Regions from separate parts of the Mesorhizobium sp. WSM4308 genome, predicted to be linked through region 1. Evidence: predicted binding sites of a transcription regulator. Region 1 holds the regulator's gene; each other region holds the start of a gene.

Region 1 (10,214 bases):
TCCGGTGTCGTCGTTGCCGCCGAACGCAGCTTCATCATGCTGGCGGTGATGCTTGTTGCCGTCCTGTTCGATCGCGCGGCACTGACCATGCGCAACCTCGCCATCTCGGCGATCGCCGTCATTGTGGTGTCGCCGCATGAGGTCGTCGGCCCAAGCTTCCAGATGTCGTTCGCTGCGACCGCCGCGCTGGTCGGCGCCTATGCCGGCTGGGCGGATCACCATGCGGGAAAAGCAAGACCGCCACCGCCAAAGCGAACTCTGCCGGGTTTTCTCACGCGAAAATTCCTGCTGGCGACGGGCGGGCTGGCGATGACCTCCATCATCGCCGGCTGCGCCACGGCGCTGTTTGCCATCTGGCATTTCCAGCGTGTGTCGCCGCTCAGCCTGTTCGCCAATCTGGCCGTCATGCCGATCGTGTCACTGATAGTCATGCCTTTCGCTGTTCTCAGTTCTCTTGCGATGCCCTTTGGTGCCGACGGCCCCTTCCTTTACGTGATGGGCAAGGGCCTGACCGCAATGATCACCATATCGGCGTGGATATCGGAACGCTCCCCGGTCGATGCGGTCGGGCTGATTTCGCAGCGATCCGTGCTGCTGGTGACCATCGCCCTGGTCATCGCGACGATGGCGACGACCTGGCTGCGGCTCGCGGCAGTGCCATTCGCGCTTGCCGGCCTGCTGACAGTATCGGATACGCGCACCCCGGATGTGCTGATTTCCGAAGATGCGCGGTTGGTGGCGCTGCCGATCGGCGGTGGAGAACTCGCGGTCAGCCGGGCTCGCCCGAACGAGTTCACCGTCGACAATTGGAAACGCGCGCTGGTGTCCGAAACCATCGTCGTGCCGGAGATGTTCGACAGGGCGGACGGGCAATTCGACATTGCCGATGCCGTCAATCTGCCGCCGGGAGCACCGTTCTACTGCACGGATGGCGTCTGTCTTGCACGGCACCCGTCGGGTGCGATCATCGCGCATGTCGAAGACCGCAAGGATACCTGGAAAGCCTGCGGTTTCGCCGACCTGATCGTCGTCAATGACGCGACGGGCTATGATGCCTGCCACAATCCGCTGGTTCTTGTCGTCACCAAACGGCAACTTGCCCGCAAAGGCAGTGCCGCCGTGTTCTTCGACCGCCAATCGGCAACTGGCCCGCCAACCGTCAGCTTCGCGGTGGACGGGCCGTATCGGCCTTGGCACGAGCAACGAAAATTTTCGCGTGAGGCGAGGGGGCTGGCGCCCTATCAAAAACCCGAAAAGACGGCCGCTCCTGCTCAGTAACGCCGGATCAGCCCGACAAGCTTGCCCTGCACCTTGACCCTGTCTGGCCCGAAAATGCGCGTCTCGTAGGCCGGGTTGGCGGCTTCAAGGGCGATCGAGGCGCCCTTGCGGCGGAACCGTTTCAGGGTTGCTTCCTCCTCGTCGACCAGCGCCACGACGATCTCGCCCGGGCTCGCCGTGTCGGCGTTGCGGATGATGACCGTGTCGCCGTCGAAGATGCCGGCGTCGATCATCGAGTCGCCCTTGACCTCCAGCGCATAGTGCTCGCCACCCATGATCATGTCCGGCGGCACCGAGATCGAATGCGTCTGGTGCTGGATGGCATCGATCGGCACACCGGCGGCGATGCGGCCCATCACTGGGATCGACACGGCGGAAACCGCATCGTCATCATTGCCGGCCGCAGGCAAGCGCGACTGCGCCGGCTTGATCTGGCGGCCAAGACCGCCCTGGCCGAGGCTGCCCTGGATGACGCTTGGCGAGAATTTCTTTGCCGCGTTAAGGCCGGGCGCGATCGAATCCGGCAGCCGCAGCACTTCCAGTGCCCGCGCCCGGTTGGGCAGCCGGCGGATGAAGCCGCGTTCCTCCAGTGCCGTGATCAGGCGATGGATGCCCGACTTGGAGGCGAGATCGAGCGCTTCTTTCATCTCGTCGAAGGACGGCGGAATGCCGCTTTCCTTGAGCCGTTCATGAATGAACATCAGCAGTTCATGTTGCTTGCGTGTCAGCATGGCGGCCCCCCGAGGCATTGAACGAAGGGTTTGAATCAGAATCGAAAAACAAACCCAGAACAAACACTATCTGTTCCAGTTGTGTTCCGCAACTGTTTAAAGTTTAATGAATTTGTTAACGCGTCTGAAATTTTTTGACCGGGGCAGAGGGTCGCGATCAATGATTTCCCTGCCGGTACGCGCATTGAAATCGTTTCGGTTAATGGCCTGTGGCCTAGCCCTGAACGCGGTTTGGCATCAGGTGTTTGGGAGGCGTCTGCGGGGCGGATTTGAGCGGCGTATCGATCCATTCCGGCAGAACGAAACGAAACCAAAACGCCAACGATCGTGAGTTCAGGCCGGCACGGCCACGTGGATCCGGACGCCGCGGAAGCATCATCCGGAAACCGCTTTCAGGCTGCCGGCGCGCGCGGTGTAAGTGTTGGCGCCGTTGTCTTCGCTGTGGACATAGACATGCAGCGTGTAGCCGATATGCGCCGTCATCAGCGCCTTTGCCCGCTCTACATCCCGATCGAGCGCCGCTTCCATGATCGCGGTGTGATGCTCGATGGCGATCGCCTCGCGCAGCGCGTCCATTGCCTCGCCGTAGCCGTCCTTCAGGCCGGCCGCCGCCCGCAAAGTCGGCGCCAGGCCGAGAAACCGATGATGCCGACGCAGCTGATCGGCGATCGTCGAGCGGAAGCGCAACAGCCAGTTTGCCGTCGCCGCGCTCAGCAGCGCCGCATGGAAGGCCTCGTGGCTCTCGTCCCATTTGTCGACGGCCGCATCGGAAGGGTCATCGACCGCGGTTTTGCAGCGGGAGAGCCGGTAATGAGCGGTGACGACCGCATCCTCCCATTCCCTGCCGCCGTTCGCGATCGATTCCAGGAACAGCGGCATTTCGACAACCATCCTTGCGCGCGCCAGGTCCTCGAGCTCGGCGCGCGACACGGGAGCGACGGCAAAGCCGCGATTGCTGATGGCAGTGACCAGGCGTTCGGCTTCAAGTCGGGACAACGCTTCACGCAGCGGCGTCCAGCCGACGCCGTATGTGCCGCGCAGCGCGCTCAGCTTGAGCGGCGCCCCCGGCATGAGGCGGGTGGTCAGGATATCGCGCCGCAGCAGCTGATAGGCCGCTTCGGTCTTCGTGGAATTGTTCTGATCCTGCATCGCGGTCGGTCCATCATCAGCCTGTGAAAATTATATATGAAGGGGAAGTATGGCAAGAATTATATATAATGTTTGACACGCGGCGAGGGACTGACCATGATCGCCGCAGTTGCCGTCCTTGAGAGCGGCGCTGATCAAATCTGGGAGGAAATGATGTTGAAGTCGAAATCCGTTTGGCTGTCGGGATTGGCCCTGGCAGGCGCGTTGATGGTCAGCGTCGGCAGCGCCGCAGCCGATCAGATACGCATCGGCATCGCCAATTTCGGCGAGCATCCGCAGCTCAATGCCGCCATAGCGGGCTTCAAGAAGGCACTGACGGACAACGGCTTTGTCGAGGGCAAGGACGTCGTCTACACCGAAAGCCATACCAACTTCGATGCATCTCTGGTGCCGCAGATGATCGCCAAGCTGCAGGCGGAGCAGCCCAAGCTGATCTACACCATCACCACGCCGGTCTCGCAGATCGCCAAGAAGGCGCTCGCCGGTTCCGGGATTCCGATCGTTTTCGCCGCGGTCACCGATCCAGTGGCGGCCAAGCTGGTGCCGTCGTGGGACGCCGGAGACGAAGGCATGACCGGCGCCAGCGATCTACAGGATGTCGCCGCGGTGATGGCCTTCACCAAGAAGCTGCTGCCGAACGCCAAGCGCTTCGGGGTGCCCTACAATCCGGGCGAGGCCAATGACGTTGCCCTGATCGAAAAGATCAAGGCAGCGGCACCCGCCGCCGGCTTTGAGGTCGTCGAAGTCGGCATCGACAACGTCAATGACATCCAGCAACGCATCGCTTCGCTCGCCGGCAAGGCCGACGTGATCTACGGTCCGGCCTCGAACCTGATCCAGCCGGCGATCGCCGCCGTCTCCGCGGCCGCGCGCCAGGCGGGAATCCCGGTCGTCAACTCCGATGACAGCGCGGTCCGCAACGGTACCGTGCCGGCGAGCTTGGCGGTCAATTACACGCAGGTCGGCATGAATGCCGGCAACATCGCGGCCGAGATTCTCAAGGGCAAGGATCCCAAGACGATCGCGCCGTCGCGCCCGGCCTATAAGGACCATATGGCAACGATTTCCCGCAAGGCGATGGCCGCGTTCGGCATCGAGATACCGGCTTCGATGGCCGATTGCGGCTGCATCGTCGACTGATATCGGGCTGGACGGGCGACGGCGCCGTCGCCGTCGCCCATCAGGCCAGGGAGGAACGATGCTCGATATCCGATCCGCGCGCAAAGTATTCTACAAGGGGCAGGCCGACGAGAAGGTCGCGCTGGACGGCCTCAGCCTGTCATTGGCCACCGGCGATTTCGGCATCGTCATCGGCTCCAACGGGGCCGGCAAGAGCAGCATGCTCAACGCCATTTCCGGAGCTCTTGTCCTGGATTCCGGCAAGATCCTGATCAACGGCGCGGACGTGACGGCCATGCCGGTGCACAAGCGCGCCACGCGATTGGCGCGCGTCTTCCAGGATCCGATGCGCGGCACCGCCGCCAGCATGACCGTGGCGGAGAACATGCTGCTGGCCGATCTGCGCAGCCGAAAACGCACGCTGCGACAAGGGCTGAACGCCGCGAGGCTCGCGTCCTACAAGGAGCGCCTGTCGATATTGGGCCTCGGCCTTGAAAATCGTCTCGACACCCGTGTCGACCTACTCTCGGGCGGGCAGCGTCAGTCGCTGTCGCTGATCATGGCTGTCGGCGGATCGCCGGACCTGCTGCTGCTCGACGAGCATACCGCGGCACTCGACCCGCGCACGGCCGAGATCGTCATGCAGGCGACGGTGCGCGCCGTCAACGCGCTGAAACTGACCACACTGATGGTGACCCACAACATGCAGCACGCCGTCGACTATGGCAGCCGGGTGATCATGCTCGATGCGGGCCGGGTCCTGCTGGAGGTCACTGGCGAGGAGAAGGCCAGGGTCACGGTTATCGATCTGATCGGCCATTTTTCCATCAAGACCGACCGCATGTTGCTGGCGAGCTGATCACCATGGGCTTTATTCAGGACGTTCTCACCAGCTTTGTCGCGATCATGCCGGTGACCCTGGCGCAGAGCCTGATCCTGGCCTTTGTCGTGCTCGGCATCATGATCCCGTTCCGCATGCTGAATTTTCCCGATCTGACCAGCGAAGGCGCCTTTCCGCTGGGCGGCTGCGTCTGCGGCGTGCTTCTTGCCGCCGGCGTATCGCCGCTGACCTGCATCGTCGTCGCATTCGCGGCGGGCTTCGCGGCGGGCTGCTGCACCGCCTTCATCCATCTGCGCTTCCGCATCCACACGCTGCTGGCGGGCATCCTGATGATGACGATGCTTTACAGCATCAACCTGCGCATCATGGGCAAGTCCAACCTCTCGGTTTTCGGCTCGCCGACCGTGTTCGACTGGGTCCCGTTCGCACGGCCGGGTTTTCCGGCCAGCAAGATCGTTGTCGCCGGCCTTCTCGCGCTCATCGTCTTCGCGGCGCTCTACATGTTCTTCAGGACCGAGAAGGGGACTGCCGTGCGCGCCGTCGGCGCCAATCCCGACATGGCCGAGGCGCAAGGCATCAATGTCTGGGCGGCGACCATCGGCGGTGTCGGGCTGGCGAGCGCGTTTTCGGCGTCGAGCGGCGCACTGATGGTGCAGTCGCAGGGATTTGCCGACGTCAATATGGGGCTGGGTATCCTCATCAACGGCCTGGCCGCGCTGATGATCGGCGAGGCGGTCGTCGGCAAGCAGACGGTCTGGCGCCAGCTGCTGGCGCCCTTTGCCGGCGCGATCATCTATTACCAGCTGGTGTCGTTCTGCCTCGCCGCCGGCATGCCGCCTCCCGACCTGAAGCTTGCCACGGGCCTGTTCGTGCTCGCCATGCTTGCCCTGCCGAGCCTCAAGCGCGGCCGGGGATCCGCGCCGGCCCGCGAAGCCATCCGTGAATAATCAGGACCTAAACAACCAGGGAATGTCACAAATCATGCGTGCACCGCTCGATCTCGCAGCAGTCGAAGCCATGGATGCGGCCGATCCGCTGCGCGCCATGCGCGACCGCTTCATTTTGCCGGAAGGCGTGATCTACCTCGACGGCAACTCGCTGGGTGCGGCGGCGCCCGCCGTCTTCAACGAGCTGCAGAAGGCGGCGACGCAGGAATGGGCGCAAGACCTCATCCGCGCCTGGAACACCGCCGGCTGGTTCGACATGCCGGTGGCGCTCGGCGACCAGCTCGGACGGCTGATCGGCGCCGCTTCCGGCCAGACGGTGGTCTGCGACACGACCTCGATCAACATCTACAAGGTGCTGCATGCGGCACTCGGCATGCGGCCGGATCGCTCGGTCATCGTCGCCGAGGGCGACAGTTTTCCAACCGACCTCTACATGGCCGAAGGCGTGGCCTCGACGCGGCCGGGCACGGTGCTGCGGCTCGAAGGCGTCGATGCGCCCACCATCGAGGAACTGATCGACGAGCGCGTCGCCGTCATCCTGGTCAACCACGTCAACTACAAAACCGGACAATTGCGCGACATGGCCGCCCTGACATGCAAGGCCCATCAGGTCGGCGCGCTGATCGTCTGGGATCTCTGCCACACGGCCGGCGCCTTGCCGGTCGAGCTCGATGCCGCGAACGCCGATTTCGCCATCGGCTGCACCTACAAATATCTCAATGGCGGTCCGGGTGCGCCCGCCTTCATCTATGCCGCGAAACGCCATCATGATGATGTCCACCAGCCGCTGAGCGGCTGGTGGGGCCATGCGCGGCCCTTCGCTTTTGAACAAGGCTACACGGCCGGCAGCGGTATCCGCCGGTTCCTGTGCGGCACGCAGCCGGTGCTGTCGATGCGGGCGCTGAAAGGGGCACTCGATATCTGGGATGATGTCGACATGGCGGCGGTGCGCAAGAAGAGCATCGCGCTCACCGACCTGTTCATCCAGCTCGTCGAAGCCAGATGCGGCGCCTACGGCCTCGAACTCGAAGGCCCGCGCAACGGCAATGCGCGCGGCAGCCAGGTGTCGTTCCTCCACCCGCACGGCTACCAGGTGATGCGGGCCTTGATCGAGCGCGGCGTGATCGGCGATTTCCGTGCGCCGTCGACCATCCGCTTCGGCTTCACGCCGCTCTATGTCAGCTACAAGGACGTCTGGCGGGCGGTCGAGGTGCTGGAGGACATCCTGCGCACCGGCGCATGGCAGGAAGCGCGTTTCGCGGTCAAGACAGCGGTGACCTGAGAGGTCAGCGCATTCCAGGAAAAGTGTTGGCGGTTTTCCCACAGGAAATGCGCCAAAGCAAAAAGTCAAAGTCGGGTGCGAACCGTCCACAGTTCGGGAAACAGCACAACCTCGAGCATCTTCTTCAGGTAGGAAGCGCCTGAGGTGCCGCCGGTGCCGCGCTTCAGGCCGATGATGCGCTCGACCGTGGTGACATGGTTGAAGCGCCAGCGGCGGAAATAGTCCTCGAAGTCGACCAGTTTCTCGGCCAGCTCATAGAACATCCAGTAGCGCTGCGGATCGCGGTAAACGGTCTGCCAGGCGACCAGGACTTCTTCGTTTTCGCTGCGCGTCTCGCGCCAGTCCGTGCGTCTGGCGTCGGCGCCGATGTCGAACCCATTGCGCGCCAGAAGCAGCAATGCTTCATCATAGAGCGACGGCTCGGCCAGGATTGCCTCCAGCTTGCCGGTGAGGTCCGGCCGGTGCTTGTGGGGTCCGAGCATTGCGAGGTTGCGGTTGCCCGCCATGAATTCGATGGCGCGGTACTGCCAGGACTGGAAGCCCGAGGACTGGCCGAGCGCATCGCGGAATTCGGTGTATTCGCTGGGCGTCATCGTGCGCAGCACGTCCCAGGCATTGTTCAACTGCTCGAAAATCCGGGCGACGCGCGACAGCATCTTGAAGCTCGGCTCGAGCCGGTCGGCGCGAATGGAGCGGATGGCGGCGCCGATCTCATGCAGAGCGAGCTTCATCCAGAGTTCCGAGGTCTGGTGCTGGATGATGAACAGCATCTCGTCATGCGCCGACGACAGCGGCGTCTGTGCGTCCAGCACTTTTTCCAGATGCAGATAGTCGCTGTAGGACATGCGCTCCTTGAACGACATCTGTGCGCCTTCGGAGGCCGGATCGTAGGGCTCGCTCAATTGATTTTCTCCGTGCGCAGCCGGAAGCGCTGGATCTTGCCGGTCTGGGTCTTGGGCAGGGCGGCGATGAATTTGACCGAGCGCGGGTATTTGTAGGGCGCGATCGTTGCCTTGACGTGGTCCTGCAGGCGCTTGACGGTTAGCGCGTCCGCCGCCGCGCCTTGCACCAGCACGACATGCGCCTCGACGATCTGGCCGCGTTCGCCATCCTCGGCGCCTATCACGGCGCATTCGGCGACATCGGGATGCGACAGAAGTGCCGCCTCGACCTCGGGCCCGGCAATGTTGTAGCCGGCGCTGACGATCATGTCGTCGGAACGCGCGGCGAAATGGAAGAAACCGTCCTCGTCCTGGGTAAAAGTGTCGCCGGTGAGGTTCCAGCCGTCGCGCACATACTCCTTCTGCCTGTCGTCGGCCATGTAGCGGCAGCCGGTCGGGCCGCGCACCGCCAGCCGCCCGGTCTCGCCGCGCGGCACCTCGCGCATCGTGTCGTCGACGATGCGCGCCTCATAGCCGCCCACCGGCTTGCCGGTCGATGCAGGCTTCATGTCGCCAAAACGGTTGGAGATGAAGATGTGCAGCATTTCGGTGGCGCCGATGCCGTCGAGGATCGGCTTGCCGGTCTTCTCGGTCCATTCTTCGAAGACCGGAGCCGGCAAGGTCTCGCCGGCCGATACGGCGACGCGCAGCGACGACAAATCGGCGCCTTCATCCATGGCTTTCAGCATGGCGCGGTAGGCGGTCGGCGCCGTGAAGGAAATGGTCGCTTTGTAGTTCTCGATGATGTGGACCATGTTGGGTGGCGTCGCCTGTTCCAGCAACGTGGCCGCGGCACCGAAGCGCAAGGGGAAAATGGCGAGGCCACCAAGGCCGAAGGTGAAGGCGAGCGGCGGCGAGCCGACGAAGATGTCGTCCGGCGTCACCTGGAGAATCTCGCGGGCATAGGCATCGGCGATGATCAGGAGATCGCGGTGGAAATGCATCGTCGCCTTCGGCACGCCCGTCGTGCCCGAGGTGAAGCCGAGCAGCGCGACATCGTCGCGGCCGGTGTTGACGGCGGTGAAGGTGACCGGCTTGTCGAGGGCGGCGCGGTCGAGCTCTGCATCATGGTTGGCGGTGCCGTCGAAGCCGATCACCTGCTTCAGGAAGGCGCTGTCCTTGGCGCAGGCGGTCATCTCGTCCATCAGCCTGGTGTCGCAGAGCGCGGTCGTGATCTCCGCCTTGTCGACGATCTTGGTGAGTTCGCCGGCGCGCAGCATCGGCATGGTGTTGACGACGACGGCGCCGACCTTGGTGGCGGCCAGCCAGCAGGCGACCATTGCGGGATTGTTGGCGGAGCGGATCAGGACCCGGTTGCCCGGCTTGATGCCGTAATTCTCGACCAGCGCGTGCGCCAGCCTGTTGGTCCAGTCCGACAGTTCCTTGTAGGTGCGGCGGCGGCCATTGCCGATCAAGGCGGTGTGGTCGCCGAGGCCCTTCTCGACCAACCTGTCGGTCAATTCGACGCCGGCGTTGAGATGCTCAGGGTAATCGAAGCCGTCGAGCAGGAAATCCGGCCATTGATCCGGCGGCGGCAGATGATCGCGCGTGAACGTGTCGATATGCGCTGAAGGCCCAAGCATGTCGCCGCCATCCCATTTGCTTGCCTGGCCAGTGCGCGAAGCATCCGGCCGAGGTGGTAGATATGAAGTTCCCGTCGTTCGCGAGAGGCTTCGTGCAGCCAGCTACACCTGTTTGTCGACGCCACGGAAGGGTGGCATCCGCAGGCTTGGACAGCACAGCAGACCTCCCATTGTCAGCTGTTCTTCGGGCAGGATCGCACCAGTCGAAATTTGTTTCAAGCCTAAAATGTTTTTGCCCTGGAGCATTGACGCATGGCACGGTGGCGGCCATTGCTAGCGCCAAACGGATGCGCTTTTGGGGGAGGGTACGGATGCTCGAACATCGCATTGCCGATTGGAATAA
Region 2 (10,214 bases), on a different contig from region 1:
CGGCGGCGTTGAACTCCTGGGTGACCACGACCACCGGCGCCTTGCCCTCCAGCCGGCGCATGACGCGCTGCAGCGACTCGACCTCCTCCAGTCTCGCCGCGTCCATGTCGACGATGATGGCGCCGAAGTCCGCTTCTTGGATCTCGCCGCGCAGTTCGGTGACATTCTTTTCCACTGTCGAGAGCTGGATGATCTCGGAGGCGGCGAATGCGGTCCGCGTGTCCTGCACGAAGGTCCTGTCCGTCGATACGAGCAGGATCTTCTTGGTCTTGATGCCGTTTGCCATTTTTGTCAGCCTGTGAGCGCGATCGCCCTTTGGGGTCAGTTGCCCGTGGTCTGTTGCGAAGCCTTCGTAGCGGCGGCCTGATCCGGCGTGACCGGCACGGCGTCGCCGCGCTTGGCAGGCACGAGAAGCCTTGTGTTCTGGACGCCGTACTTCCAGGGATCGACCATCTGCATGACGGTGTTGGCGGCCTGGGCGTCGCCGGAGCCCGGCGTCACCCCTTCGGTGCGTATGTAATCGTCGCTGGTGCAGCCGCCGGCCAAGCCGGCAAGAAGCAAGGCGACACTCGATTTCAAGGCCACACGCATGGCTTCAGTCCTTCGGCAGGTCGAGGAAGTGCCCGACCGTGGTGGCGGGAGCGGTCCGTGCGGCGCTGCCATCGGCCAGTGCCAGCGCCCGGCCAGTGTCCGACGCCTTCACCTCCTCGGTGTTGTTGAGGAAATAGTCGACATTGCTGGCCGGCCGCGTGCCGTCGGTCGGCTCGACCATTTTCTTCGACGGATCGACCGGCTTGACCAGGTAGGGCGTGACGATGATGACCAGATCGGTCTCGCGCCGCTGATAGGATTTCGACGAGAACAGCGCCCCGAGCACCGGCATCTTTCCGAGGCCGGGAATGCGCGACGTGGTGATGTCGTTTTGCGACTGCAGCAGTCCGGCGATCATGAAGCTCTGGCCGTTCTTGAGATCGACCGAGGTCCTGGCGCGGCGCACGATGAATCCCGGCACCGAGATGGTGCCGATGTTGTAGGAGGACGACGCATCGATCGAGGAGACTTCCGGCGCGATGTCGAGGCTGACCAGCCCATCCTTGAGGACGGTCGGCGTGAAGTCCAAGCTGACGCCGTATTTCTTGTAGCTGACGGAGATCTTGCCGTTGTCTTCAGAGACCGGGATCGGGAATTCGCCGCCGGCCAGGAAGCTCGCCGTCTCGCCCGAGCGGGCGATCAGGTTCGGTTCGGCCAGCCGGCGGGCGAGGCCGCGCTCTTCCAAGGCCTTGATGGCGATGTCGATCGACACGCCGTTCGATAGCAGCCGGCCGATGATTTCACCGGTTCCGGCCGTCGGCACGGTTCCTGGGTCGAGCGAAACATCGCGCCCGCCGAAACCGTAGGCGAAATTGGCAGCGTATTTGGCACCCAGATCCTGCCCCGCCTGGCGGTTGATCTCGACGAAGCGTACGTTGAGCTGAACCTGCTGCGACGACGAGATGTTGACCGAGTTGATCACTTCCTCGGTGCCGGAAAAGCGCGTTGCGATCTTGTTCGCCTTTTCGGCGGCGACCGCATCATCCGCCTCGCCCGATAGCACGACACGGCCATTGGCCGAGCCGACCTTGATCTTGGCGTCCGGCACGCTGGCGCGGATGGTGCTGGCCAGTTGATCCGTGTCGAGCGTCACTTCGATGTCGACGGTGCCGACGAGTTGCTTCTTCTCGTCGAACAGCGCAATGCCGGTTGTGCCGAGATTGTTGCCGAGCACATAGAAGGATTTGTCGGTCAGCGGATTGACGTTGGCGATCTCAGGATCGCCGATGACGATCTGGTAGAAGGCGGCACTCGTCACGATCGTCTTGGGCTTGCCCTTGGCGACCTTGATCGACGCATTCTTGGTCGCCGAGACATAGACGATGTCATTGTCCGCCTTGGCCAGGCCGGGCAAGGCGAGCATCCCGCCGGCAACCAGCGCAGCAGCCATCGCCAAGGCGCGCGCAAAGCGCGATCGGTCCATCATTCGATATAGGGTACGCATCAACATTGCCCTGTCCCGTCCGGTCCCCACCGGCTTTTACTTCTGGTCCCGCTCAGGAACCTGATATTCCTCGGCCTTCGTGCCGCGCGTCACGATGACCGTCTTGAATTTCGGCTTCTCCGGCTCCTTGGTCACTGCGTCGAACAGCGAGCCGGCCGCGGCCTGAGCCTTGGCCGCCACCGATCCGCCAAAGGACGAGATGGTGGTGACGCCGTTCTTGCCGTCGCCGCCTTCGCTGGCGGAGCGCAGCGACAGCGACAGCGTGCCGACGGTGCGGGCAAGCGCCACTTTCTGCGCGCCTTCGGTCGTCACTTCGATGGTCACGGAATTCGTGATCTGCGGCGTCGTCTGGCGCTCGTCGGCACCCTGGCCGACACTCAGCACCTTGGCGTCGGCAACGACGATCTCGGAGGTGACGGTCGAACCGGCCGCGCCTTGCGCGTTCTTGGCGACTTCCTGGATTTCGCCGGCATCGCGCGTCAGCACCACATCGACGCGGTCGCCCGGCGTGACGAAGCCGCCGACACCGGCGATCTCGTCGGTGCGGATGGTCACCGCCCGCATTCCGGGCGTCAGCATGTTGGAGAGCGTGGCGCGACCGTTCGGTCCCGACAGCTTGGTCAGCAGCAGCGGCTCGTTGACCTCGATCGGCGACAGCACGATGCGATTGCCCTCGCCGAGCAATCCGTCGATGGTGGCAAAGGCACCTTGCGGCAGCGAATCCTGCGGCCAGGGGATCTCGATCAGCTTGGCGCGGTCGAGTTCCTGGCCGTAGCGCAGCGGCGCTTTCGCCACCACGATGGTCTTGAATTCGATCCTGGGCGCTACCGGAGCCGCGATCGACGCCGTCTTCTCTTCGGCATCGGCCTTGGCCTGGCTCTTGACCCAGAAATCCGCGGCAAAGATCGAGATCGCGCCGAAAACGGCGGCGATGCCGATCATCGTTATGGCCTTGCCCCTCACGCCGAAACCCCTGATGCCCGTCGTTTCTTGTTTTGTTAGGCTCACGCTAGGCGGGTTTGTTAAAGAAACAGGAATCTTGAAAGGCGGCATTCGACCTATTTCCGCCCGCTTGGTTATCGAATGGTTTTAGGATAAGACGGGTCAAATCCCCGAACGTAACAGGAACCTCCGTCGCTTGGCGCTGAAAAGCGTGGCAGTATCGACGGGTGATTCGCAGCACCGGACCCTATGGCAGGCATGGACGACAACAACGATCTCTTCGGCAATATGGACAAGCAGCCGCAGCCGGTTCGCTCGCCGGCGCGCCCGGCCGACCCGCTTGTGCAGGCAGCAGCCAAGCGCCCGGCCGCGACCAAGGATGGCAGCGAGGGCTATAGCGCCGCCGACATCGAGGTGCTGGAAGGCCTGGAGCCTGTGCGCCGCCGGCCAGGCATGTATATTGGCGGCACCGACGACAAGGCGATGCACCATCTGTTCGCAGAGGTCATCGACAATTCGATGGACGAGGCGGTTGCCGGCCATGCCACCTTCATCGATGTCGAGCTTTCGGCCGACGGGTTTCTGACCGTTACCGACAATGGCCGCGGCATCCCGGTCGATCCGCATCCGAAATTCAAGAAGCCGGCGCTCGAAGTCATCATGACGACGCTGCATTCAGGCGGCAAGTTCGACTCCAAGGTCTATGAAACCTCCGGCGGCCTGCACGGCGTCGGCGTTTCCGTGGTCAACGCGCTGTCGGATCATCTCGAGGTCGAGGTCGCGCGTGGCCGGCAGCTCTATCGCCAACGCTTTTCGCGCGGCATTCCGGTGAGCGGCCTGGAGCAGCTTGGCGAGGTCCACAACCGGCGCGGAACGAAAATCCGCTTCCATCCCGACGAGCAGATCTTCGGCAAGGGCGCGGCCTTCGAACCGGCGCGGCTCTACCGCATGACGCGGTCGAAAGCCTATCTGTTCGGCGGTGTCGAAATCCGCTGGACCTGCGATCCCTCGCTGATCAAGGAAAAGGACCAGACGCCAGCCAAGGCGGAGTTCCATTTCCCTGGCGGCCTGAAGGACTATCTCAAGGCGTCGCTCGGCGACGACTTCCAGGTGACGCGGGAAATTTTCGCGGGAAAAAGCGAAAAGCAAGGCGGCCATGGCTCGCTCGAATGGGCGGTGACCTGGTTCGGCGGCGACGGCTTCATCAATTCCTACTGCAACACCATCCCGACCGGCGAAGGCGGCACCCATGAGGCCGGCTTCCGCAACGTGCTGACGCGCGGCTTGCGGGCCTATGCCGATCTCGTCGGCAACAAGCGCGCCTCGATCGTCACCTCGGAAGACGTCATGATCTCGGCGGCCGGCATGCTGTCCGTGTTCATCCGCGAACCCGAATTCGTCGGCCAAACCAAGGACAGGCTGGCGACGATCGAGGCAATTCGAATTGTCGAGACCGCGATCCGCGATCCGTTCGACCATTGGCTGGCCGACAATCCGCAGGAAGCCTCGAAACTGCTGGAATGGGTGATCGCGCGCGCCGACGAGCGGGTGCGCCGGCGCCAGGAAAAGGAAGTGTCGCGCAAGAGTGCGGTGCGCAAATTGCGCCTGCCGGGCAAGCTCGCCGACTGCACGCAGAACGCGGCGGCCGGTGCCGAACTGTTCATCGTCGAAGGTGATTCCGCCGGCGGCTCGGCCAAGCAGGCGCGCGACCGCGCCAGCCAGGCAGTACTGCCATTGCGCGGAAAAATCCTCAACGTGGCCAGCGCCGGCAATGACAAGCTGGCCGCCAACCAGCAGATATCGGACCTGATCCAGGCGCTCGGCTGCGGCACGCGATCAAAGTACCGCGACGAGGATTTGCGCTACGACCGCGTCATCATCATGACCGACGCCGACGTCGACGGCGCCCATATCGCTTCGCTGCTGATCACCTTCTTCTACCAGGAAATGCCCGCGCTGGTGCGTGGCGGCCATCTCTATCTGGCGGTGCCGCCGCTTTACTCGATCCGGCAAGGCGGCAAGGTCGCCTACGCCCGCGACGACGCACACAAGGACGAACTCCTGCGCACCGAATTCACCGGGCGCGGCAAGGTCGAACTTGGCCGCTTCAAGGGCCTGGGCGAGATGATGGCCTCGCAGCTCAAGGAGACCACAATGGATCCGAGGAAGCGCACGCTTCTGCGGGTCGATGTGATCGACGCCGAGGCAGCGACGAAGGACGCGGTCGACGCTCTGATGGGCACCAAGCCGGAAGCCCGCTTCCGCTTTATCCAGGAACGTGCCGAATTCGCCGAGACGGAAGTGCTGGATATCTAGCCGCTGGCCAGTTTAGCTTGCGCTTCCGATAAGGAGACCGGCATGTGACCTGGGCGCGGCTGAAGGCCTATTTCGAGACGAGCCTGGCCGGGTGGACGCAGCCGACGCGCTCGGACTGGATTTTCGCCTTGCGCACCGTTTCGGCCGGCCTGATCGCGCTGCTCGCCGCCTATGCCCTCAAGCTCGACCACCCGCAATGGGCGATGATGACGGTGTTCATCGTCGCCCAGCCGGTCGCGGGCATGGTGCTGGCGAAGGGCTTCTACCGGTTGCTCGGCACGCTGGCCGGCGGGCTGGCGGCGATCGGCATCACCACTGTCTTCGGCACCAACCCATGGGTTCTGGTGACGGTGCTCGCCGTCTGGATCGGCATCTGCACCTTCGTTTCCTCACTGCTGCGCAATCCCGAAGCCTATGGTGCGGCTCTTGCCGGCTACACGGCGATGATCATCGGCCTGCCTGCCTTCGGACAGCCGCATCTGGTCGTCGATCTCGCTGTCGCCCGTTGCGCGGAAATCGTGCTTGGCATCGTCTGCGCCGGCGTGACCAGCAGGCTGATCCTGCCGAAACTGGCCAGCGATGCCATCATATCGCGGCTGAAGCGCTGCATTCTTGACCTTGCCACCTATGCCGCAGGGGCCTTCTCGGGAGGTGATACAGCGACACTTTCCGCACTCCATCGCAAACTCGTCGCGGACACCCAGACACTTGGCGAAATGCGCGCCTATGCCAGGCTGGAAGCGCCGAGCTTCGCGCCGCGTGCCCACCCGGTTCGGCGCACCATCGGACAATTGCTCTCGGCCCTGTCGGCGGCACGCGCGCTGCATTCTCACGCCGCGCCGAAAAACGCCGCCCTCATCCCGGTGCGTTCGGAATTGCAGGCCCTTGTCGGCGATCTGGCGGCAAAGCCCGGCGCACTGGACGATACGGCACCCTGGGTGGAACGGCTCGACGCGATCTCGGCCAAGGCCCGGCAACTGCCCGATGCCTCGGTCGACCAGGGCGACGACAGGGTCGGCACCATCACGCGCCTCACCATCGCCGCCGATTTTGCCGAGGCGCTCAAGCAGGTGCTGCGCGGGCTCGATGCCTTGCGCGCGCCGGTCACACGTACCGGCCGCGCCAGCAGGCAGCCTGCGCTGGTGGTGCACCGCGACTACCCCGGCGCATCGCGCAATGCCGTGCGCGCTGCCCTTGCCACCTTGCTGGTCGCGGCCTTCTGGCTGACGACGAAATGGTCCGAGGCAGCGGGTACGGTCATTCTCGTTGCCGTCGTATCCAGCCTTTTCGCCGCTCGCCCCGATCCGGTGCAGGTGTCCTGGGGCTTCTTCAAGGGAACGCTGCTTGCCCTGCCCTTTGCCTTTCTCATAGGCCAGATAGCGTTGCCCGCCCTGCCCGGCTTCGGCTGGTTCGTCCTGTTTGTCGTGCCGATCCTGGTGCCGACGGCGCTGGGCATGGCCAATCCGCGCTATGTCGGCGTGGCCACGGCCTTCGCCATCAACTTCCTCGCTTTCCTCAGTCCGCATCAGGCGATGACCTACGATCCTGGCCCGTTCTTCGCCGGCTCGGCGTCCGTGCTGGTTGGTATCCTGCTGGCCATCGGCGTCTTCATTGCCGTGCTGCCCGCCGATCCGTGGCTCGCGGCAAACCGCATCGTGCGGGCCATGCGCGAGGATTTGGCACGGCTTTGCCTGCACGAGCGCGTGCCGAGGCGTTCAGCCTTCGAAAGCCTCGCCTATGACCGCGTCAACCAGCTGATGCCGCTGGTGCAGAACTCCGGCAGGAAGGGCGAGGCGGTGTTGGGCGGCGGCGTTGCTGCCGTGACGGTCGGCCTGGAGATCCTGAGGCTGCGCGGCACAAACCAAAACCATGCCATCCCGTCCGAAACCGCACTTTCGATCGCCAATTTCCTGAGAGGGCTGGCGCGCGAGCTGCTGTTCCGCGCTCCGGGTGATCCGCAGACAGCGACCGTCGCTGTCGCCCGGCAGTATGCGGCGAGCATCGCCCAGCGCAACGCCACCGGCGACATGCTGCAGATCGCGGCATCCCTGCGCATCATTGCCGCAGCGATGGAGGATTTTCCGGATTTCTTCGCGAAAGACCGAGGCTAAGCCGCCGCTATCGCCAACGCATGGCCGCGTGCGTTTTCGCGCAGCGCGTCGAGATGGATCGACTTGACCAGGGCGGCGAGATCGCCTTCCGCGGATTGCCCGCCCAACTCCTTGAGCATCAGCCAGCTGACTTCCTGCACGCCGGCGACGCGCTTGCCATTGGCGACCTCGCGCCAGATTTTCAGCGCACGCAGGATGATCGTATGCGTTGCCGCAGCCAGGCCCGCGCCGCGGAACAATGCCTGCAAGGCCACATCGTGGCCGCCGGCCAGCAGCGCCCTCACCCGCGGTTCGGACTGCTGGCCGAGTGCCACCAGCGTGGAGCCGAAGAAATCGACCTTGCCATGCGCTATGGTGCGGATGAGGAAGCTCGCGGTGAGATCGCCACGCAGCCTGAGATGCTCGATCAGCGCGGCATGTTCTTCCTGGCGCGTGCCCTCGATCAGCGTCACCGAGGCCTTGACGCAGGCGTCCCGCAGGACGCGATCGGCCCGCGCGGCGCCCATCAATGCCATGACCAGCGGTGAAGTCTTCAATGTCTCGCCGAGCTTTATGAGCAGCATGTGGCGGCAGTCGGCCGGAAGACGGGCGTCCGAAATCAGCGCCTCGCGCACCAGCGGCAGATGCCCATGGCGTTCGGCCATGCGGCGGAAGCTCAGCGACGCGATGTCGGCGCCGCTATTGGCGAGCAGAACCGCGCAGGCTTCCGACTCGCCGATCTCGGCGATTGCCGCCGCCAGCGCCATCGAGACGACAGGCCGGTCGGCGATCAGCTTCTGCGTCGCCTTTTGGCTCGCCGCCACGCGGTTGATCAGATCGGCATCGGTGAGCAGCGGTGAGCGCGCCAGCACCACACCGGCGACTTCCGGCTGGTCGGACGCCAGCGCACTGATGATCTGCAGCGGCGCGTGGTGGCTCATGGAGAGCGCTTCGGCCATCGCCAGCCGCACTTTCGACGAGGCATCGTCGAGCAGCAGCGTCAGCGCCGCCTCGGCGGCGCAGCGGTCCTCGAACGGCAATTCGGAATTGACATAGGCCCGGGCCAGCGCATTGGCCGCGGCTGCGCGCTCGGACACTCTTGCCGTGTAGATCCATTTCAGGAAATGCGAAACAACAACCATGCCCGCCTGCTTACGCCCCTTGCCGGAAGGTTTCCGGCCCCGCTGAAGACGGTAGGCAGAAATGGTTTACGAACGGTTCACCATGTTCATTAACTGGCTTGCGACCACCGGATGCAGCGCCTATCAACCGTCAATCAGCGCAGGAGACTGAAAAATGGCCGGCCTATACCTCGAAGAGTTCGTCGTCGGCCATGTCTTCCGGCACACGCTGCGCAAGACCGTGACCGAGAGCGACAACATGCTGTTTTCGGTGATGACGCTGAACCCGCAGCCGCTGCATATCGACTTCGATTTCGCCGCCAGAAGCGAATGGGGCAAGCCGCTGGTCAACTCCCTGTTCACGCTCGGCCTGATGATCGGCATTTCGGTCAATGACATCACGGTCGGCACGACGGTCGCCAATCTCGGCATGAAGGAAACCACCTTTCCGCATCCGGTTTTCCACGGCGACACCATCCGCGTCGAGACCACTGTCATCTCGGTGCGGGAATCGAAATCGAAGCCGGATCGCGGCATCGTCGAATTCGAACATCGCGCCTACAACCAGCATGGCGACCTGGTCGCCAAGTGCACCAGGCAAGCGATGATGCTGAAGAAGGTCGCCTGATGCGCTCGCTGCTGTTTGTCCCCGGCGATTCCGAGCGAAAGCTGGAAAAAGGATTCGGCGCCGGCGCCGACGTCGTGATCGTCGACCTCGAGGATTCCGTGGCGCCGCAGAACAAGGCGACGGCGCGAGACATTGCGGCACGCTTTATCGCCGAACGCAGGGGGCAAACCAGCTCGGCCATCTATATCAGGGTCAACGACCTGTCGACCGGATTGACGGATGACGATCTTGCCGCGCTCGTACCGGCGAAGCCGGACGGCATCATGCTGCCAAAGTCCAACTGCGGCCAGGACGTGCAGCAGCTCTCGGCAAAACTCAGGGTGCGCGAGGCCGAGAACGGCTTGGCCGACGGCTCGATCAAAATCCTGCCAATCATCACCGAAACCCCGGCGGGTGTGCTCGCCGCCGCGACCTACGCGGGCGCAAGCGCGCGGCTCGCCGGTCTCACCTGGGGCGCGGAAGACCTGTCTGCGGCGGTCGGGGCGCGCACGGCCCGCGACGAGCACGGACGCTACACCGACGTGTTCCGCCACGCTCGCCTGACGACCATCCTGGCGGCCGCAGCCGCGGAGGTCGCGGCGATCGACACCGTGTTCCCGAATTTTCGCGACATGGCGGCCTTCGCCGCGGAATGCGCGGAGGCCGAGCGCGACGGCTTCACCGGCAAGATGGCCATCCACCCCGATCAGGTGCCCGTGATCAACGCCGCCTTCACGCCCTCGGCCGAGGCGGTGAAGCAGTCGGCGGCGATCGTCGCGGCGTTCGAGGCGGCCGGGAATCCCGGCGTCGTCGGCATTGACGGCAAGATGTTCGACCGCCCGCATCTGCGGCTGGCCGAACGGCTGCTGGCACGCGCCAAGGCAGCCGGGCTCTCCGCTTAGTCTGGCGAGCCTTTGCTCGTCAGTCCCGCGCCAGCACGATGATCCGGTCCTCCGGCAGATAGGCCAGCGCTTCCGACCTCAGGGGATTGACGGTGACGCCGCCCAGCGCCCGCTGGTCGGCAACTCCGGCGCGGATGCGCCGGTAGCCTATCGCGATCTCGCCGCGCAGCCGCGCCGATTCCGCGATCGTCCAGAAGGTCA
Region 3 (10,214 bases), on a different contig from region 1:
TTGCTCTACCAATGGCATGGTACGGGCTCGGCCCGGCGGGAGGGTCAGCGATGCCGAGTTTCGACAGCCTGTTCAATGCCTTCGTCACCATTCTCGTGACCATCGATCCGCCCGGCCTGGCGCCACTGTTCCTCGCCGTGACGCGCGGCATGAACCGCGAGGAGCGCCAGCAGGTGTCGGTCCGCGCCTCGGTCATCGGCTTCCTGGTGATGGCGCTGTTCGCGGTGGCCGGCGCCTCGATCCTGTCGGTGTTCGGCATCACGCTGCCGGCCTTCCGCGTCGCCGGCGGTTTCCTGCTGTTCTTCATCGCCTTCGAGATGGTCTTCGAGCGGCGACAGGACCGCAAGGAGAAGATCGGCGACGTCGCCATCACCAAGGACATGATCCACAACATCGCCGCCTTCCCGCTGGCGATCCCGCTGATCGCCGGCCCCGGCGCGATTTCGGCGACGGTGCTGCTCTCCGGCTCGTTTCAGGGCTTTGCCGCGCAGGCAGCACTTGTCGGCATCATCCTCGTCTGCCTCGCCATCACCTATCTGGTGTTCGTGCTGTCGGAACGCATCGACCGCATCCTCGGCCAGACCGGCCGCTCGATCCTGACCCGCCTGCTCGGCGTCATCCTGGCCGCACTGGCCGTGCAATTCGTGGCCGACGGCATCAAGGCGCTGATGGCGGGGTGAACGGCAGTCTCTACTGCCCCACTGCCCTACTTTGCGGTGATGTCGATGACTTCGAAATCATGCGTGATCGTGGCCGTCTTGGCCATCATGGCGGAGGCCGAACAGTATTTTTCGATCGAAAGATTGATCGCCCGCTGAACCTTGTCGGGCGACAGCGCGCGGCCCTTGACGATGAAATGCATGTGGATGCGGGTGAACACCTTTGGGTCGGTCTCGGCGCGATCGGCGTCGAGTTCGACGACGCAGTCCTCGACCGCCTCGCGACCCTTTTCCAGTATATGCACGACATCATAGGCCGAGCAGCCGCCGGTGCCGATCAGCACCAGTTCCATCGGGCTCGGGCCTGGCGTCTTGCCTTCAGGGCCGGGTGCCGTTCCCAGCACCAGCTTGTGGCCGCTGCCGGACTCGCCGACGAAGGTGCGCTCTTCGACCCATTTTATCCGTGCCTTCACCGCTTTGTCCTTTCAGTCCTTTCGCCGCGCCTGCTGTCAGGCCAAATCAACAATGCAAAACCCCGAAAGTCCATGCAGGACCCTCGGGGCATCGATCACGCGACCTCAGCCGTCTGATGTTGCTTTCGATCAGAACGGGATCTCGTCGTCCAGTTCGCGCGACGAACCGCCGCCACCGCCGCCCCTGGGGGCGCCGCCGCCACGGTTGAAGCTTTCGTTCGGGCTGGACTGGCCGAAATCGGAACCGCGGCTGCTGCCGCCGCCGGAATAACCGCCGACCTGCCCGCCCTCACCCTGGCGCCCGTCGAGCATCTGCAGTTCGCCGCGGAATCGCTGCAGCACGACTTCCGTCGTGTACTTGTCGGCGCCGGTCTGGTCCTGCCATTTGCGCGTCTGCAGCTGGCCCTCGACATAGACCTTCATGCCCTTCTTCAGATACTGCTCGGCCACCTTGGCGATGCCCTCATTGAAGATGACGACATTGTGCCACTCGGTCTTTTCCTTGCGCTCGCCGGAATTCTTGTCGCGCCAGCTTTCCGACGTGGCGATACGGATGTTGACGACCGGCTCGCCAGAGTTCAGGCGGCGGATTTCAGGGTCCGCGCCGAGATTGCCGACCAGAATGACCTTATTGACGCTACCCGCCATGATTTTTCTCCGCGCTCATCCGAAACAAATTTTTGTCGCAGCACCTTACAGGCTGCGGACGTCAGCCGCCTGCTAAGGCTGGCTTTTCCCACAAGGTTTTTGTTCCCTTTTCGTTCCTATATGCACCGCCGCTGATTGTCAAGGAATGGCAACAGTGCCTGAGCCTGACATATGGGTTTCAAAACAGCGCTTGCCAAATCAATAAGTATCGACTTATGCTTTTGTCATGATCGAAGCAGAGATTTTCCGCGCTTTGGCTGACCCGACGCGCCGCGCCGTCTTCGAGCGCCTCGCCGCAGCTGAAATGAGCGTGTCCGAATTGCGCAGCGGCCTGACGGTGTCGCAGCCGGCAGTGTCGCAGCATCTGGCGGTGCTGCGCGGCGCCGGCCTCGTGGTCGAGCGGCGGGCCGGACGCAACGCCTACTATCGTGCCGATCCGCAGGGGCTCGCCCCCTTGCTCTCCTGGATCGAACGCTACCGGACCTTCTGGCCGGAGCGCATCGAAAGGCTCAAGACGGTTTTGAAGGACATGGATCAATGAAGGATTTGGGATCGATGAACGCCAAGACCCAGGGCAAAGCCTCCCCGGATGTGCTCGAGTTCGAATACGACCTTGCCGAACCGCCGGAAAAAGTGTGGCGGGCGCTGACAGTGCCGGAATTGCTCGCCGCATGGATGATGCCGAACGACATCAGGCCGGAAATCGGCAATCGTTTTGCCTTCGCCGGGACCGAAGCTGCCATCGAATGCGAAATCCTCGACGCCGAGCCGGAGCGCCTGCTGCGCTATTCCTGGCGAGAGCAGCCGGGCGACGCCGGGGATCCGCTCGACAGTGTCGTTACCTTCACACTCGCCCGCACCGTTTCCGGCGGCACGCATCTGCGCATCGTCCATGACGGTTTTGCAGGGAAAGCGATGCCCGCCGTCGCCACGGCGGGCGCCGGCTGCCGGCTTTCGCTTGGATTGGACGGGCGCGCAAAGCCTGTCGCCGCGAACATACCGAACACCCTGCTGCTTGCAGCCTGAACACGGAAATCGGAGACGAAAAATGAGCGGTCTTGCCAGTCTGGTGCCGATGGTGATCGAGCAATCGAGCCGCGGCGAACGCGCCTTCGACATTTTCTCGCGGCTGTTGCGCGAGCGCATCATCTTCATCAATGGCGAGATCAACGACGACGTCTCGGCGCTGGTCTGCGCGCAGCTTTTGTCATTGGAGTCAGACAATCCCGACAAGGAGATATCGCTCTACATCAACTCGCCGGGCGGCGTGGTGACCAGCGGGTTCGCCATCTACGACACGATGCAGTATGTCAGTTGCCCGGTTTCGACCGTGTGCATGGGGTTTGCCGCCTCGATGGGTTCGTTCCTGCTGATGGCGGGCACGCCGGGGCGCCGCATCGCGCTGCCCAACGCCACCATTCTGCTGCATCAGCCGCTGGGCGGCTTCCAGGGCCAGGCTTCCGACATCCAGCGCCATGCCGAGCGGATAGGCAAGACCAAACGCCATATGGCCGAACTCTACGCCCAGCATTGCGGCCGCAGCTATGAGGAGGTCGAACGCACGCTCGACCGCGACCATTTCATGACCGCCCGCGAGGCCCAGGCATGGGGCATTGTCGACCATGTCTTCGACACGCGCAAAAAGGCAGCGTGAACCAGCTCGGATTTCTGCCCGCCGTCGATGATTTGACGACACCGCTCTGGTTCCGGGAGCGGCTGGTCCCTATAATCCCGGGATGATCGACACTCATTCGCCCAGGACGTCGCATCGCCTCATAGTCGCAGCGGTGCTCACTTTTGCCAGCCTTGCGAGCGGTATGGCCCTCGCCGGCGACAGCGCACCGCAGGCACAGAAACGCGCACTGCCCGGTGTGAACGGTGATTATCGCATCGCCAAGCCGGGTCCCCGGCCGGAACCCGACGATGCGTTCCCCAGCAACGGCAACGGCACGTTCAAAATCGGCGATACCGATGTCAGGATTTCCGGCACCATCACGGTCGATATGGCCACGGGCGGGTTTAAGCCGCCGAGGTGAGCAGCCCTCCGCTGGGGCCGGTGCAGCCATGTCGTCAAAAGAACAGCCCCGCCGTGCCCTAGGCAAACGGACGGGGCTTTTCTGGATCTCAAATCCAAATTTTGCCGGGAGTGTACTGCCGGCGTTTGATTTCGGATGCTACGCGGCGTCAGCCGACGATCCGACTAGCGGTCTCTGATTTTGGGGATACGGCAAGTCACGGTTTGTCGGGTGGCGCAAACGCTAAACCCTGGCACTTATGCCTGCCGCGGCTCCAACGAGGCGTGGAGCCCTTGGGGACTGTCCGGTGGCGTCATGCTCCGCTCCTGTGTCCGTTGCGACATTGTCGTAGCGAAGCGCAAATCGCAAATGCCTGCGGCGTCTCGCAGGCCGCCTTGGGGCGGCGAGGCCATCGAAAGACGGCCGGCTTCGCTGACCCCGGGAGACTGCCCCCGTGAGCCGGCCACGTCAACCTTCAATAGCCGGTTACGGAAAATTGTGATCGCCGGGAGGTTACGTACAGGTCAGGTTTCTACACAGCTTTGTCAGGAGCGCGTTCGGCCTTTGTTCTTTCTGCTTGCCCCTTCGCGCGAAAGACGGTTAAACGACTTCTGTCGGGAATTGTGGCGTCTCTCGACGTGGCGGCAAAAACACCTACATAGGGGATGGCTGGGACAATCCCGCCAATCCCACGAATTCCAGATCTGAGGCGGCGACCGGCGATGGCCGACCATAAATTCCTTTCCATTCGCGGGGCGCGCGAACACAATCTGAAGAATGTCGATCTCGACCTGCCGCGTGACAGCCTGATCGTCATGACCGGCCTGTCTGGTTCCGGCAAATCGTCGCTGGCCTTCGACACCATCTATGCCGAAGGCCAGCGCCGCTATGTCGAGAGCCTGTCGGCCTATGCCCGGCAATTCCTCGAGATGATGCAGAAGCCCGACGTCGACCAGATCGACGGCCTGTCGCCTGCCATCTCGATCGAGCAGAAGACTACCTCGAAGAACCCGCGCTCGACGGTCGGCACCGTCACCGAGATCTACGACTATATGCGCCTGCTGTTCGCGCGTGTTGGCGTACCTTATTCGCCGGCCACCGGCCTGCCGATCGAGAGCCAGACGGTCAGCCAGATGGTCGACCGGGTGCTGGCGCTGGAGGAAGGCACGCGCCTGTTCCTGCTGGCGCCGATCGTGCGCGGCCGCAAGGGCGAGTACCGCAAGGAACTGCTGGAGCTGCAGAAGAAGGGTTTTCAGCGCGTCAAGGTCGACGGTGTCTTCTATGAGATATCCGATGTTCCGGCGCTCGATAAGAAATACAAGCACGACATCGACGTCGTCGTCGACCGTATCGTCGTACGCGGCAATCTGGCCACGCGTCTTGCCGACTCCATCGAGACGGCGCTGAAGCTCGCCGAGGGGCTGGCGGTGGCCGAGTTCGCCGACAGGCCGCTCGATTCCAGCCAGACCGGCGAGGATTCGGTCAACAAATCGAAGAACGAGACGCATGAGCGCATCCTGTTCTCGGAAAAATTCGCCTGCCCAGTGTCCGGCTTCACCATTCCCGAAATCGAGCCGCGGCTGTTCTCGTTCAACAACCCGTTCGGCGCCTGCCCGACCTGCGACGGTCTCGGCAGCCAGCGCGCCATCGACCCCAATCTCGTCGTGCCCGACGAAAACGTGTCGCTGCGCGACGGCGCCGTCAGCCCATGGGCGAAGTCGACCTCGCCCTATTACGTGCAGACGCTTGAGGCCTTAGGCAAGGCCTACGGCTTCAAGCTCGGCGACAAGTTCAAGGATTTGAGCGCCGAGGCCCAGGACGCGATCCTGCGCGGCACCGGCGAGCGTGAAGTCACCTTCCAGTATGATGACGGCCTGCGCTCCTACAAGACGACCAAGACCTTCGAAGGCGTCATCCCCAATCTCGAACGGCGCTGGAAGGAAACCGAATCCGCCTGGATGCGCGAGGAGATCGAGCGCTTCATGTCGGCGACGCCCTGCCCCGTCTGCAAAGGTTATCGGCTGAAACCGGAAGCGCTGGCGGTTAAGATCGGCGGCAAGCACATCGGCGAAGTCACGGAACAGTCGATCCGCAACGCCGACAAATGGTTCACCGACCTGCCTGCGCAGCTCAACGACAAGCAGAACGAGATCGCGGTGCGCGTGCTGAAGGAAATCCGCGAGCGGCTGCGCTTCCTCAACGATGTCGGGCTCGATTATCTGACATTGTCGCGCAATTCGGGCACGCTGTCGGGCGGCGAGAGCCAGCGCATCCGCCTAGCGTCGCAGATCGGCTCGGGGCTCACCGGCGTGCTTTACGTGCTGGACGAGCCGTCGATCGGCCTGCACCAGCGCGACAACACGCGCCTGCTCGATACGCTCAAGCACCTTCGCGACATCGGCAACACCGTCATCGTCGTCGAACATGACGAGGATGCCATCCTGCATGCCGACTATGTCGTCGACATGGGTCCGGCCGCCGGCATCCATGGCGGCGAGATCATCGCCCAGGGCACGCCGCAGCAAGTGATGGCCAATCCCAACTCGATCACCGGCAAATACCTGTCGGGCGCGCTTGAAGTAGCCACCCCCGGGGTCCGGCGTGAGGCGAAAAAGAACCGGCGCCTGAAAATCGTCGGCGCGCGCGGCAACAATCTGAAGAACGTCACTGCCGAAATCCCGCTCGGCACCTTCACCGCCGTCACCGGCGTATCGGGCGGCGGCAAGTCGACCTTCCTGATCGAGACGCTGTTCAAGGCAGCCTCGCGCCGCATCATGGGCTCGCGCGAGCATCCGGCCGAGCATGACCGCATCGAGGGCCTGGAATTCCTCGACAAGGTCATCGACATCGACCAGTCGCCCATTGGACGGACCCCGCGTTCGAACCCCGCCACCTATACCGGCGCCTTCACGCCGATCCGCGACTGGTTCGCCGGCCTGCCCGAGGCCAAGGCGCGCGGCTACCAGCCGGGACGCTTCTCGTTCAACGTCAAGGGTGGCCGCTGCGAGGCCTGCCAGGGCGACGGCGTCATCAAGATCGAGATGCACTTTTTGCCTGACGTCTACGTCACCTGCGACGTCTGCCACGGCAAGCGCTACAACAGGGAGACGCTCGACGTCCTGTTCAAGGGCAAGTCGATCGCCGACGTGCTCGACATGACCGTCGAGGAAGGCGTCGACTTCTTCGCCGCCGTGCCGGGCGTGCGCGACAAGCTCGATACGCTGAAGCAGGTCGGCCTCGGCTACATCCATATCGGCCAGCAGGCGACGACGTTGTCCGGCGGCGAGGCGCAGCGCATCAAGCTCGCCAAGGAACTGTCGCGCAAGGCGACAGGCAAGACGCTCTACATTCTCGACGAGCCGACCACCGGCCTGCATTTCCACGACGTCGCCAAACTCTTGGAAGTGCTGCACGAGCTGGTTGACCAGGGCAACACGGTGGTGGTCATCGAGCACAATCTCGAAGTGATCAAAACCGCCGACTGGGTGCTCGACCTCGGCCCCGAAGGCGGCGACGGCGGCGGCGAACTGGTTGCCCAGGGCACACCGGAAGCGATCGTGCGCGAGAAGCGCAGCTACACCGGGCAGTTCCTCAAAGAACTGCTGGAGCGGCGCCCCGGAGGCAAGCGCGAAGCGGCGGAGTGATCAGCGGACCGGTTGGCGCCTGGAGAGTGTTTGGATGACAATCAGAAGAGCGCTTGCCGGTGATATCCAAACAGTCGTTTCGCTGACGCAAGCCGCCTACGCCCGCTACAACGCCATGCTCGACGCGCCGCCGATCCCGGTGACCGAAGACTACGCGCCGCGCATCGCGAACGCCGAGGTCTGGCTGCTGGAGAGCGGCGGCGAACCTGCCGGAGTGCTCACACTGGAGCGGCATGCGGATCACGCCATGATCTTCTCCATCGCGGTGTCGCCCGCCTTCCAGGGCAAGGGGTTCGGTATCGCATTGCTAAAACACGCCGACGAGCAGACGCGCCAGTGGCGCCTGCCGGAGATACGGCTCTACACCAATGCGAAAATGGAGCGGAACATCGCGCTCTATCTCGCTTACGGCTATCGCGAAACGGGTCGCCGGCCCAACCCCTACCGGCCAGGATGGGTGCTTGTCGACATGGCAAAGCCGGTCGACGAGACCACGACGGCCTGATTTTCTGAACGCGGCCAGACTTCTGAATTTGGCCAGACACCGCACTCGGGAGGACGATAATGAGCAAATCGGGAACAATCCGCTCCGGCATGGGCGGCTGGACCTTCGAGCCCTGGGATACGTCCTTCTATCCGGACAAATTGTCGAAGGCCAAGCAACTGCACTACGCCAGCCGGCAGGTGCCGAGCATCGAGGTCAACGGCACCTACTATTCCAGCTTCAAGGAGCCGACCTTCGTCAAATGGGCAAGCGAGGCGCCGGACGGTTTCGTCTATTCGCTGAAGGGCAACCGCTTCGTCACCAACCGCCGCGTGCTGGGCGAGGCCGGTGAATCGATGATGCGCTTCCTCGGCTCCGGCGTTGCCGCGCTCGGCGACAAGCTCGGCCCGATCCTGTGGCAGTTCGCGCCGACGAAAAAGTTCGATCCGGACGATTTCGAAGCTTTTTTGAAACTGCTGCCGGAGAAACAGGACGGTGTCGCGCTGCGCCATGCGCTGGAAGTCCGCAACGACAGTTTCATCGTGCCGGAATTCGCGGCACTTGCCCGCAAATACAAGGCGGCGATCGTCTATGCCGACCATGCCAAATATCCTGATATCGCCGACGTCACCGGCGACTTCGTCTACGCACGACTGCAGACCGGATCGGACGACAATCCCGATTGCTACACGCCGAAGGGGCTCGACGAGTGGGCGGCGCGGGCAAAGACATGGGCTGAAGGCAAGCAGCCGGCCGATTTGCGACGCGCCGATCCCGCCACCGACGCGCCTGTTCAGCCGCGCGACGTGTTCGTCTACTTCATCACCGAGGGCAAAGTGCGCGCACCGTTCGGGGCGATGGCGCTGATGAAGCGCATAGCCGGCTGACAAGCATTCGTTGTTGTTCGGCTACATGCTGTAAGTGCATCATCTATGCGTTTTGCGCGTAGCAAAGCGCCTATTCCCGGGCATCTTCGCCACGATCGTAACCTTATCGACACTTCCTTGCTGCATGTATGCGGCGACGCCAAGCTGCAGAGCTGGAGCCGCCGCCGGCAGGGAAAGAGGGGCATGTCGCTCGACTACACTTCACTTCTGCTGGCTGTCGGTTTCTCCGCTGCTTGCCTGAGCCTGACATTGTTCGGCATGTGGCTGACCGCCCGCACGGAACGGTTCCTGCTGACATGGGCGATCAGCCTGGTATTCGTGGTCGGCGATATCTTTGTCTATGACGCCTATATCGACATGCCCGGGCGCTTGCTCGGCATCGCCGCCCTTGCCCTGTTGCTGCTCGGTTTCTCAACCATGCTGGCTGCGGCCCACCAGTTCAGAACCGGCGGCTCGCCGCTGCCGCGAGCATTGTTGGGCTGTGTTTCACTGGCAGTGACGCTGCCCCCCATGGCTCTGGGTTATGATGGCCTTGGCTTCATGTTCGAGAACCTGTTCGCCGCCTTGCTCCTGTTCGCGACGGCATTCGAATACTGGCGCGGCCGCGACGAAGCCCCTGCCCTGACGGTCGGCATCACCACGCTCTACTCGGCCACCGCCGTTTCCTTCATGCTGTGCGCGGCGGTCCTGGCATGGGACGGCAAGCTGGTTCTCGGCCATGCACCAAGCAACTGGGCCGAGGAACTGAGCCTCATTGTCGTCATCGCCAGTATGACGGGCATTGGCGCCCTGTCCCTTGCGCTCAATCAGGGGCGCCTGGCGAGACACCACCGCCGCAACGCGCTCACCGATCCCTTGACCGGCCTGCTCAACCGGCGCGCACTGTTCGACATGCATAGCCATCTCCCGGTCGGTGCCTTTACCGCCGTGGTCGTCTTCGATCTCGACAATTTCAAAGCCATCAACGACGAGTTCGGCCACGCGGCCGGGGACGAGGTGCTGAAGGTATTTGCGAGCGAACTCGCCGGCAATCTTCGCCAGACCGACGTTGCCGCGCGCATGGGCGGCGAGGAATTCGCGCTGGTGTTGAAGCGCACCTTGCCGGAAACGGTCGAGGGCGCGGCGGAGCGCATCCGAACCGCCTTCGCGACACGCCAGATAGAGACCGAAACCGGCTCCCTGAGATGCACGGTCAGTGCCGGTTTTGCATTCGGCAGCAAAGAGGGGCTCAGCTTCGACAAGGTGCTCAGCGCCGCCGACAAGGCGCTTTACGACGCCAAGCGCGGCGGCCGCAACCGCGTCACCGCCTCTGCGTTCCGGCGCGCGAGCTGACCGCGCTTATCAATGCCGAGCTGTGACTATTGGATGGGCGAAAGCGACTCTATTGGATGGGCGAAAGCTGCT

The links. The regulator LexA, encoded in region 1, represses DNA repair genes until DNA is damaged. The targets are predictions, from matches to a motif close to TGTTCNNNNTGTGTTCNG.
Region 2: the regulator LexA is predicted to act here: its motif matches at 3,148-3,165, upstream of parE (DNA topoisomerase IV subunit B).
Region 3: the regulator LexA is predicted to act here: its motif matches at 1,881-1,898, upstream of CK227_RS31340 (single-stranded DNA-binding protein).

Annotation. Positions count from the first base shown of each region.
Region 1 is NZ_NSFW01000013.1:137,076-147,289, reverse strand. It holds gene CK227_RS23570 (ComEC/Rec2 family competence protein) at 1-1,278, shown strand, start outside; gene lexA (transcriptional repressor LexA) at 1,272-2,009, opposite strand; gene CK227_RS23560 (GntR family transcriptional regulator) at 2,385-3,158, opposite strand; gene CK227_RS23555 (ABC transporter substrate-binding protein) at 3,312-4,298, shown strand; gene CK227_RS23550 (ABC transporter ATP-binding protein) at 4,357-5,136, shown strand; gene CK227_RS23545 (ABC transporter permease) at 5,142-6,065, shown strand; gene kynU (kynureninase) at 6,100-7,347, shown strand; gene kynA (tryptophan 2,3-dioxygenase) at 7,413-8,249, opposite strand; gene CK227_RS23530 (AMP-binding protein) at 8,246-9,871, opposite strand; gene CK227_RS23525 (alpha/beta hydrolase) at 10,183-10,214, shown strand, end outside.
Region 2 is NZ_NSFW01000018.1:54,406-64,619, forward strand. It holds gene CK227_RS28275 (response regulator/pilus assembly protein) at 1-286, opposite strand, end outside; gene CK227_RS28280 (hypothetical protein) at 322-591, opposite strand; gene CK227_RS28285 (type II and III secretion system protein family protein) at 596-1,981, opposite strand; gene cpaB (Flp pilus assembly protein CpaB) at 2,072-2,998, opposite strand; gene parE (DNA topoisomerase IV subunit B) at 3,236-5,293, shown strand; gene CK227_RS28300 (FUSC family protein) at 5,338-7,404, shown strand; gene CK227_RS28305 (DUF2336 domain-containing protein) at 7,401-8,525, opposite strand; gene CK227_RS28310 (MaoC family dehydratase) at 8,680-9,132, shown strand; gene CK227_RS28315 (CoA ester lyase) at 9,132-10,013, shown strand; gene CK227_RS28320 (hypothetical protein) at 10,033-10,214, opposite strand, start outside.
Region 3 is NZ_NSFW01000022.1:68,801-79,014, reverse strand. It holds gene CK227_RS31350 (MarC family protein) at 51-680, shown strand; gene CK227_RS31345 (OsmC family protein) at 707-1,132, opposite strand; gene CK227_RS31340 (single-stranded DNA-binding protein) at 1,262-1,780, opposite strand; gene CK227_RS31335 (metalloregulator ArsR/SmtB family transcription factor) at 2,007-2,321, shown strand; gene CK227_RS31330 (SRPBCC domain-containing protein) at 2,336-2,806, shown strand; gene CK227_RS31325 (ATP-dependent Clp protease proteolytic subunit) at 2,829-3,434, shown strand; gene CK227_RS31320 (hypothetical protein) at 3,517-3,816, shown strand; gene uvrA (excinuclease ABC subunit UvrA) at 4,518-7,439, shown strand; gene CK227_RS31310 (GNAT family N-acetyltransferase) at 7,474-7,944, shown strand; gene CK227_RS31305 (DUF72 domain-containing protein) at 8,004-8,810, shown strand; gene CK227_RS31300 (GGDEF domain-containing protein) at 8,994-10,142, shown strand.